Regions from separate parts of the Nitratireductor sp. CH_MIT9313-5 genome, predicted to be linked through region 1. Evidence: predicted binding sites of a transcription regulator. Region 1 holds the regulator's gene; each other region holds the start of a gene.

Region 1 (2,205 bases):
ATGCTTTGCCTGCAAATCTGGCGGCCATGCCCCTGGTCTCGCTTGTTGCCATGCCATCTGCGGTAATCGCAATGATCATGATGCCATTTGGGCTGGATGGACCATTCTGGCTCCTGATGGGCAAGGCGATAGAGGGGATTACGCTGATCGCCGAAACGGTTTCAGATCGCAGTCCCATTGATGCGATCGGTCTGATGCCGCGGGGCGCATTCCTGCTGCTCGTCAGCGGGTTTACATTGCTGGTCATTTTCACGACGCGGTTGAGAATTCTGTCGCTCCCGTTCCTGCTTGCCGGACTGGCCGTCTGGTCCCAGCGCGACCTTCCAGATGTCCTTGTGAGCGATGATGCGCGGCTCGTCGGTGTCCGCGTGGCAAACGGGGCACTGGCGGTCAACAGAGACCGGCCCAACGGCTTCACCATGGGTGATTGGAAACATGCGCTGAATGTCGATCAGGTGATCAAGCCGCAGGGTGTGGATGAGGGGCAGGCCACACCAGACAACGCCTTTTCATGCGCCGACACGGTCTGCTCGCTGGAGCATCCCCATGGTGGAGCAATCGTGCATCTGAAGGACCCGGCAGACACTAGAGCCTATTGCTCGAAAGCTGCGGTGATCGTGGTCGACGATGCCACAATCTCCTCTCCATGCGGCAGGCACGTGTTGCTGCTGACCAAGAAGGATCTCGCACAAAATGGTGCTGCGGCAATCTATCTGTCGACCAGACCGGACAGGATAACCCGACTTGTACATGCCGTGGCCAGGCCCTATCGGCCCTGGCATGAACACCGACAATATTCTCGCGCTGCAAGGGCCTGCCGCCCTACCGGAGGGATTAACCCTCCTGCGGGCGCGCTATGAATTCAGCAGCGACCCGAGGGCTCACAAGGTCAGTAGCGGCGGATCAAACCGACCAGCTTGCCTTGAACCTTCACGCGGTCGGGGCCGAAAATGCGCGTCTCATAGGCAGGATTGGCTGCCTCAAGCGCAATGGATGCGCCCTTGCGCCTGAGCCTCTTGAGTGTGGCTTCCTCATCGTCAACCAGCGCAACAACGATCTCACCGGGATTGGCCGAACTGGAATGTTTGATGATGACAGTATCACCATCGAAGATCCCAGCCTCGATCATCGAGTCGCCTTTTACTTCCAGAGCGTAGTGCTCCCCACCTGAAAGCATATCCGGCGGTACCGTGATGCTGTGGGTCTGGTGCTGGATGGCATCGATGGGCACACCGGCTGCGATACGCCCCATGACCGGGACGCTGTAGGCGCCACCGTCTTCAGCCGGTGCAGGCGCGGGAGCGGCGGGACGGGCAGGTTCGGGCGTTTTGCCGAGGCTACCCTCGATCACGCTTGGCTGAAACTTGCGTGCAGTGCCGCCAAGACCTGGTGCGATCGAATCAGGCAGGCGCAACACTTCCAGCGCACGAGCCCGGTTGGGAAGCCTGCGGATGAAGCCCCTTTCCTCGAGCGCGGTAATCAAACGATGAATGCCCGACTTGGAAGCCAGGTCGAGCGCCTCCTTCATCTCGTCAAACGAAGGCGGGATGCCCGTCTCCTTCAGACGCTCGTGGATGAAGAGCAGCAGCTCGTGCTGTTTGCGTGTCAGCATTGCCGACTCCCGGAATCAGTCATAAACAAAACCAGAACATAATGTATCTGTTCCAGTTGTGTTCCGCAACGGCAATTTTGGCGTCAGTCTCGCAGCATCAGGATCCGGCATCTGTCGCCGGCGGCCGCGGCGGGTGCGTGGGGTTCCCTGATGAGGAGGCAGTTTGCGGCAGCATAAGCCGTCAGGTGCGACGAATCCTGGTGAGCAAACGGTGTTGCTAGAAGCCCCTCAGGGCCTTGTACCGCGACTGCACGCACATAGTCCTGACGTTCATCATTGGCCGACATGGCAGTGGCGAGCCTGGCGCGGCGGATATCGGGACGGAAGATAGCGCCGGAGAGCCGGGCCAGGAGCGGTCGCAGAAAGAGTTCGGCGCAGACAAGACTGGAAACAGGGTTGCCGGGCAGGCCCAGCACCCGCTGGTTGCCCAATCTTCCGGAGATCAATGGCTTGCCCGGGCGCATGGCAACTTTCCAGAACGAAAGCTGCATTCCCGCGTCAGCCAGTGCGCTGCGCACGAGGTCGTGTTTTCCAACCGATGCGCCGCCGAGCGTGACCAGAACATCCGCTCCTTGACCGGAGGCTTGCTGCAA
Region 2 (2,205 bases), on a different contig from region 1:
GGTTCTGCAATCCAAGCGGGAAGAGAATGGAACACGTATCGAACACACCCCTCCGATTTGGTTGGTGTCACCGCAGCGCGTCTCTCGCACTCGGCACGTTGGTTTCGTCCTCACCGACCAAGGCCGCGAGCCGAGCGAGCGCTTCCACCACGATGCGGCCCTGGTCGTGGATGCTCTGGATGATCTCAGTTGGCGACCGGTCGTCAAACTTTGCAACGGCGCTTGGATTGACCGCCTTTAGGTCGAAGACAGCAGCGTCAATGGCAGCTGCCTGAGCCTCCAGTTCTCGCGCCGCCTTTTCCTTTTCGCTGATTTCTCCGATCAGCGCAGCCACCTCGGCATCTGAAGTTTTCAGCTTCTTCAGGCGCTTGAGCTTCTCCTTGAGGTCGATCACCGCGGCCTTGGTTTCAGCTGCCTGCGCCAAGATGGGCTGCATTTCTTCGCGGGCTTTCGCGCGGCGCGCGGCAAAGTCGATGGTCCAGGAGTAACGGCTGTCGGCCTCTGTCTTGCCGCGGAGCGGCAGCAGCCGGGCGTAGGACGGGAACGGCTTGCCGGCGTTCTCTTCCTGCGCAAGCCAATCGGCGGTCAGATTGGCGGGCAGCGCGCTGTCGGCAAGCGGCTTCCCATTTCGGACGCTCGGGCAAACTTTACCTCAGCCTAGGAGCAGTCATTGCAACAAGCGCTCCGCAGAGGCAACAACGCGCCCCATTTTGGTCGTCCTCGGTCCGGTTCCAGCAACCCGGAAGCTGCCGTTAAACGCGGCACCGGCTAAAACCCGCCAGGCGGGACGAAGCGGACTTACGTTGTGTCGGGAATGAATGTCCATTCCAGAAAGTCTGTCTTGCGAAACGGTTCGTGCGTTGCTTCCAACTTGTAGGACGCAGGTGTACAGCGCCTCGGGGTTCCAGTACATCGTCACACCCGACTCTACCTAAGGGCGCAATTGCTTGAAATGTTCTACTGATGCTCCTATTCTGAACTAACATAAGCTTTTAGAAAGAGGGGCAATGAGGCAGCTGACGGTCGAAAACAGTCTCCGTGAGGTAATCACCCGCTTGGAGCGCCAGGTCGAACTGGCGACCGCTCAGGGGCGCACGGATATCAACTCGGCCCTCGAAGATGCGTTCATCCCAATCCTGAAGGCGACCTACAATCTTCCGAACCTCGTCAACCTGAATCGCAAGCGAAAAAACTACCCCGGAATCGACCTCGGTGACGACCACGATCGGGTGGCGTTCCAAATCACCTCGACCACGACGCTCGACAAGGTGAAGTCGACCGTCCAGCAATTCATGGACCGGGCCTATTACAACAGTTTCGACGAACTCTTCGTTTTGATGCTGACACCGAAGCAGTCCTCCTACAAACAAGCGGCGATCGACGGACTGCTGACAGACCAGCTCTCCTTCAACTGCAAAAAGCACATCATCGACCTTGGCGATCTCCTTCGGGAGGTGTCTGCCCTACGCGTCACCGCTCAGGAGCGAATCCTAAGGGAGTTCGAGCACATCCTGGGCGAGACCGAAGCCTTCATCAGCTTTAGCGCTGAGACCATTGAGACGCCGACCACGATCACGTCGAACCTACAGGCTATTGAGCTTCCCGCATCTGTCTACGTCGCTGAACTCACCATTGACGATAAAGCGGTCATCACGCGGGCGAAGGCCGAGTTGAACTATGGTGGCCGCTCAACGAACCGGCGTTCCACCATCAAAATGGCCCTGCTACTGGAAGACGTCGAGACAGATGCTTGGGTCTACTACGATGGCAGAATCTTCGCTTTCGAGGACATGGAACAAACAGGGGTCGCGGCGATTATCGACGCGGGATCGATCGAACGCCTGGATGTGGCAGACCTTTCCGACTCGCCGGAGATCGAGAACGTAAACATCCTCAAGCAGCTCCTCGTCGCGCAGACCCAAGAGCGCCTGAAGGGCAAACAGGTGCGACTGCACTCAAAAGATAGGTTCTTTTTCTTCGGCCCCAGCCTGGAAGGACAGAAGGAGCGCAAGGAGGCGTGGATCGGCAAGAAAAGGTCGGAGCGGCGCGTCTACAAGGTCATCCAACAGAAGAAGGACCCCACCAAGGTAGCGCATCATCAACACCTGTCCTTCGGTCTGTCGTTCATCAGGTTCGAGGATGCGTGGTATGCGGAGATCGTTCCGAGTTGGTACTACTCTTTCAACGGCTACAGGCGATCAAACT
Region 3 (2,205 bases), 200 kb from region 1:
GGAGCCCTGCCAGATGATCCCGAACAGGGTCTGGGCATCGCGCTCAGTCAGTTCGAAGCTCATCGGCAGTCTCCTGAAATTTCAAGATCGGATCAGAACGGGATCTCGTCGTCCAGATCGCGGGAGTAGCCACCGCCGGAGCTGCCGCCGGAAGGCTCGGCCGGGCTGGACTGGCCGAAGTCAGATCGCTGGCCGCCGCCACCGCCGCCATAGCCGATCTGGTTGTCGCCACCCTGCCCCCGGGTATCGAGCATCTGAAGCTCGCCGCGGAACTTCTGAAGCACCACTTCCGTCGTGTAACGGTCCTGGCCCTGCTGGTCCTGCCATTTGCGCGTCTGCAACTGGCCTTCGAGATAAACTTTGGCGCCCTTTTTCAGATACTGCTCGGCCACCTTGGCGAGATTGTCGTTGAAGATGACGACATTGTGCCACTCGGTACGCTCGCGACGCTCACCGGTCGCACGATCGCGCCACGTCTCCGACGTCGCGATGCGCAGATTGACCACCGGATCACCGGAATTCAGGCGGCGGATTTCAGGATCGGCACCCAGATTGCCGACCAGGATGACTTTGTTGACACTGCCTGCCATGGCCTAACTCCACTCAATTCCTATCTCGCCGCGCCTGCGGCATTCGTCAGTCGAAGCACCTTAATGGAAATGTGGACATGCAGTTGAATTTGCCGCGGGTGCCGCGCCTTCGTCCACAAATCTTTTGTTCTTTATTTGTTCTATCGTTGCGACGCCTGTTAAGCAAGCGCCCCGTCCGCGATGGCTGTCAACTGCCCACAGCTCACAAAAAAGCCCTGCAGCCATCTTGGGCTTCCAGGGCTTTTTCGGTCTTCTGACCTATGCCGGCCTCTAGCCGGATCTATGCTTGGCGGCGATCGCCACCTTCAAATTTCTACCAGCGATGTGTTGTGATGCACCGCCTCCGCAAGACGCCATTGCTGGCGCTGTCGCGACATTCACCGGTATGCGGCAGAGCGGTGTGGCTCCGTTCAGTGACAGAGCCCTTAGTAACAGTCAGGTGGAGTCATGCCTCACTCCCAGATCCACTACCTTTGTTCAGCCGTGTCACCGTTTCGGGCTTGTCCGGCAACACTGGCTGTAATTGCAGAGTGCGCCCTTCCAATTGAAGCGTCAAGAAGTCGGCAAAAAATGTGATCAATATGTCAGGAGACTGTTCGTTGTTTGTTCTTTTCACTTGCCTGAAAGAGGGTAAACCCGCAAAAGAATAGCAGCCATGCGCGCGCGGCCATCGACATTGCGCGACACATACCTACATGAGGCAAGGCTGAATTCAGACTCTTGCAGAAATTTTACAAGGCAGCGACGGGGCATGCCCGAGAACAAGCACATCACCATCCGCGGCGCACGCGAGCACAATCTGAAGAATGTCGATCTCGACCTTCCGCGTGAGAAGCTGATCGTCATGACGGGCCTGTCGGGCTCCGGCAAGTCGTCGCTGGCATTCGACACGATCTATGCGGAAGGCCAGCGGCGTTACGTGGAAAGCCTGTCGGCCTATGCACGACAGTTCCTGGAGATGATGCAGAAGCCCGATGTGGACCAGATCGATGGTCTATCGCCTGCTATCTCAATCGAGCAGAAGACGACCTCCAAAAATCCGCGATCAACGGTGGGCACCGTCACCGAGATTTATGACTATATGCGCCTGCTCTTCGCGCGCGTGGGTGTGCCCTATTCGCCCGCAACCGGCCTGCCGATCGAAAGCCAGACCGTCAGCCAGATGGTGGACCGCGTTCTCGAGCTTGAGGAAGGGACGCGTCTCTATATTCTCGCGCCGATCGTGCGCGGCCGGAAAGGCGAATATCGCAAGGAGTTGGCGGACCTTCAGAAACGCGGTTTTCAGCGCGTGAAGGTGGACGGCACATTCTACGAAATCGCAGACGTGCCTGCGCTCGACAAGAAGTACAAGCATGACATCGACGTGGTCGTCGACCGCATCGTCGTGCGACCGGACATGGCCACGCGCCTTGCGGATTCCATGGAGACCTGTCTCACGCTTTCCGGGGGACTGGCGGTTGCGGAATTTGCAGACAAGCCGCTTCCCGCCGACGAGACCTCCAGCGGTGGATCGGCGAACAAATCGAAGAACGAGACGCATGAGCGTGTGGTCTTCTCGGAAAAATTCGCCTGCCCGGTCTCCGGCTTCACCATTCCGGAGGTGGAACCGCGCCTC
Region 4 (2,205 bases), on a different contig from region 1:
GATCGCCATAGCGAAGGATGCCCGAACGCCGCGCGGCGATGATGCGATCTACGGTGCGCGTGCCGAAGCCTGGGATACGCAGCAAGAGCTCGCGGCTGGCCTGGTTCACATCCACGGGAAAGAGCGCGCGGTTGGCCAGCGCCCAGGCAAGTTTGGGGTCAATGGCAAGGTCAAGATTGCCCGAAGGCGCAACGCTCGCCAGCTCATCCACCTCGAAGCCGTAGAAACGTAACAGCCAGTCGGCCTGGTAAAGCCTGTGCTCGCGCATCAGGGGCGGCTTGATGAGCGGCAGGGCCTTGGAGGCATCGGGAATGGGCGAGAAGGCGGAGTAATAGACGCGGCGCAGCTTGTAGCCCGCATAGAGCCGCGAGGAGGTGGTGAGAATGTCGCGGTCATTGGCACCGTCCGCCCCCACAATCATCTGCGTCGACTGGCCGGCGGGCGCAAAGCGCTTTGCCTTGCGGCCTGAATGGCTGCGCTCCTTGGCGGCATCGAGCCGCTGGCGCACGCCTGCCATGGCCGAACGAATTGTCTCGGGCTTTTTCTGCGGGGCGAGAAGGCGCGTGCTGTCATCGCGCGGCAGCTCCACATTGATCGACATGCGATCGGCATAAAGCCCGGCTTCCGCGATCAGCTCCTCGCTCGCCTCGGGAATGGTTTTGAGGTGAATGTAACCTTTGAACTGATGGTCCTCGCGCAGCATGCGCGCAATCCGCACCATGTCCGCCATGGTATCATCAGCGCTGCGGATGATGCCCGACGAAAGGAACAGCCCCTCGATATAGTTGCGGCGATAAAATTCCAGCGTCAGCGTGACCACCTCTTCCGGCGTAAACCGCGCCCGCTCGACGCTGCTCGAAACCCGGTTGATGCAATAGGCGCAGTCGAAGATGCAGAAATTCGTCATCAGGATCTTCAACAGGCTGATGCAGCGCCCGTCCGGCGTATAGGCATGACAGATCCCGGTCCCGCCCGCACTGCCAATCCCGCCCTTGGAGGAATCGCGCCGGGACGTCCCCGAAGACGCACAGGAAGCATCATATTTCGCCGCATCCGCAAGGATGGCGAGCTTGTCCTTGAGTGTTCTCTTCATGAGAACAAATATAGAACATTATGATTGAGAGGCAAGGGAATTTGTTGTGCACGCTTAGATAGTGTTTGCAGATTATTGTATCCAACATCCCATTGCGTTGGCAGAGTCCGCATTGCTGCTCTGACTACAGCAGATGGGCTGCAAGCTCTTCGCGATTTTAAAGGGGTTAAGTTTGTTCGAGGCGCTGCTGGAAGAACTTAGACATAGAGGTGAAGGCGTTGATCTTGATTACAAAGCCGAGCGCTACCGCTTTGTAGAAGCGACGGATGTCGAAAAGTCGGAAATGTTGAAGGACATCCTAGCGCTTGCGAACACGGATCGCGAAGGTTCAGCATACATCGTCTTGGGCTTCAAAGAGAATAAGCCAAATCCTGCTAAGGTTGTCGGAATAGCAACATCAGAGGAAGTAGACGACGCTCATATACAACAGTTTGTAAATTCCAAATTGGGCCGAAAGCTGAAGTTTAGCTATCAAGAGGTGCTGCACCAAGGTAAATTGATAGGGTTAGTTACAATACCGAGGCAGAAACGTCCATTTTACGTGAATAAGAAATTCGGTAAAGTGCAAGCTGATACTGTTTACATACGGCGGGGTACTTCTACTTCTGTAGCATCGTTAGAAGAAATTGCCGATATGGGGTTGGAGGACGTTTCGCGAGCGCCTGCACAATTTACGCTGTCATTTCTGAATGGCAGTTATGAACTTCTTGACAGCAACATTGAGTGTACGTTTGTGCGGTTCCCCGCCGGACTGGATGACTTCCCACTGCGTGATGGAATGGTTCCAGGGTTTAGTAGCCGATTCAGTGAAAATCCGGAATATTGGCGCAAGGCAGCCGAATATATTTCACTGGTGCAGAAAGCTATCCCAATACGGTTTGCGCTCACGAATAGATCTGCTTATTCAATCTCTGAGGTGTGCGTTGAACTTGTTTGTTGTGACCCAAGCGGCAAATCGGTCTCGCTGAGGCCTGAGGGTGAGATGCCCAATATGCCGGAGAAGTCGACCTTCGATACAGTGCTTGCATCAGAATTGGTATTCCCAGTGACTGCATCGACGTCAGGAGCATTGGTAGCGAGATAGTAGCGCGTTGCAATGTCGGCACCGTCCG

The links. The regulator LexA, encoded in region 1, represses DNA repair genes until DNA is damaged. The targets are predictions, from matches to a motif close to TGTTCNNNNTGTGTTCNG.
Region 2: a site for LexA is predicted at 954-971, ahead of WA367_RS16810 (SMEK domain-containing protein). Genes of this name have one in related genera too.
Region 3: a site for LexA is predicted at 1,184-1,201, ahead of uvrA (excinuclease ABC subunit UvrA). Genes of this name have one in related genera too.
Region 4: a site for LexA is predicted at 1,094-1,111, ahead of WA367_RS16105 (putative DNA modification/repair radical SAM protein). Genes of this name have one in related genera too.

What each region holds. Positions count from the first base shown of each region.
Region 1 is NZ_JAYMER010000014.1:408,147-410,351, reverse strand. Features, by position in the region: gene WA367_RS09470 (ComEC/Rec2 family competence protein) at 1-860, shown strand, start outside; gene lexA (transcriptional repressor LexA) at 890-1,612, opposite strand; gene WA367_RS09460 (molybdopterin molybdotransferase MoeA) at 1,696-2,205, opposite strand, start outside.
Region 2 is NZ_JAYMER010000028.1:19,411-21,615, reverse strand. Features, by position in the region: gene WA367_RS16815 (hypothetical protein) at 68-424, opposite strand; gene WA367_RS16810 (SMEK domain-containing protein) at 1,008-2,205, shown strand, end outside.
Region 3 is NZ_JAYMER010000014.1:206,069-208,273, reverse strand. Features, by position in the region: gene WA367_RS08535 (GyrI-like domain-containing protein) at 1-63, opposite strand, end outside; gene WA367_RS08530 (single-stranded DNA-binding protein) at 93-590, opposite strand; gene uvrA (excinuclease ABC subunit UvrA) at 1,342-2,205, shown strand, end outside.
Region 4 is NZ_JAYMER010000022.1:148,934-151,138, forward strand. Features, by position in the region: gene WA367_RS16105 (putative DNA modification/repair radical SAM protein) at 1-1,093, opposite strand, end outside; gene WA367_RS16110 (AlbA family DNA-binding domain-containing protein) at 1,227-2,177, shown strand.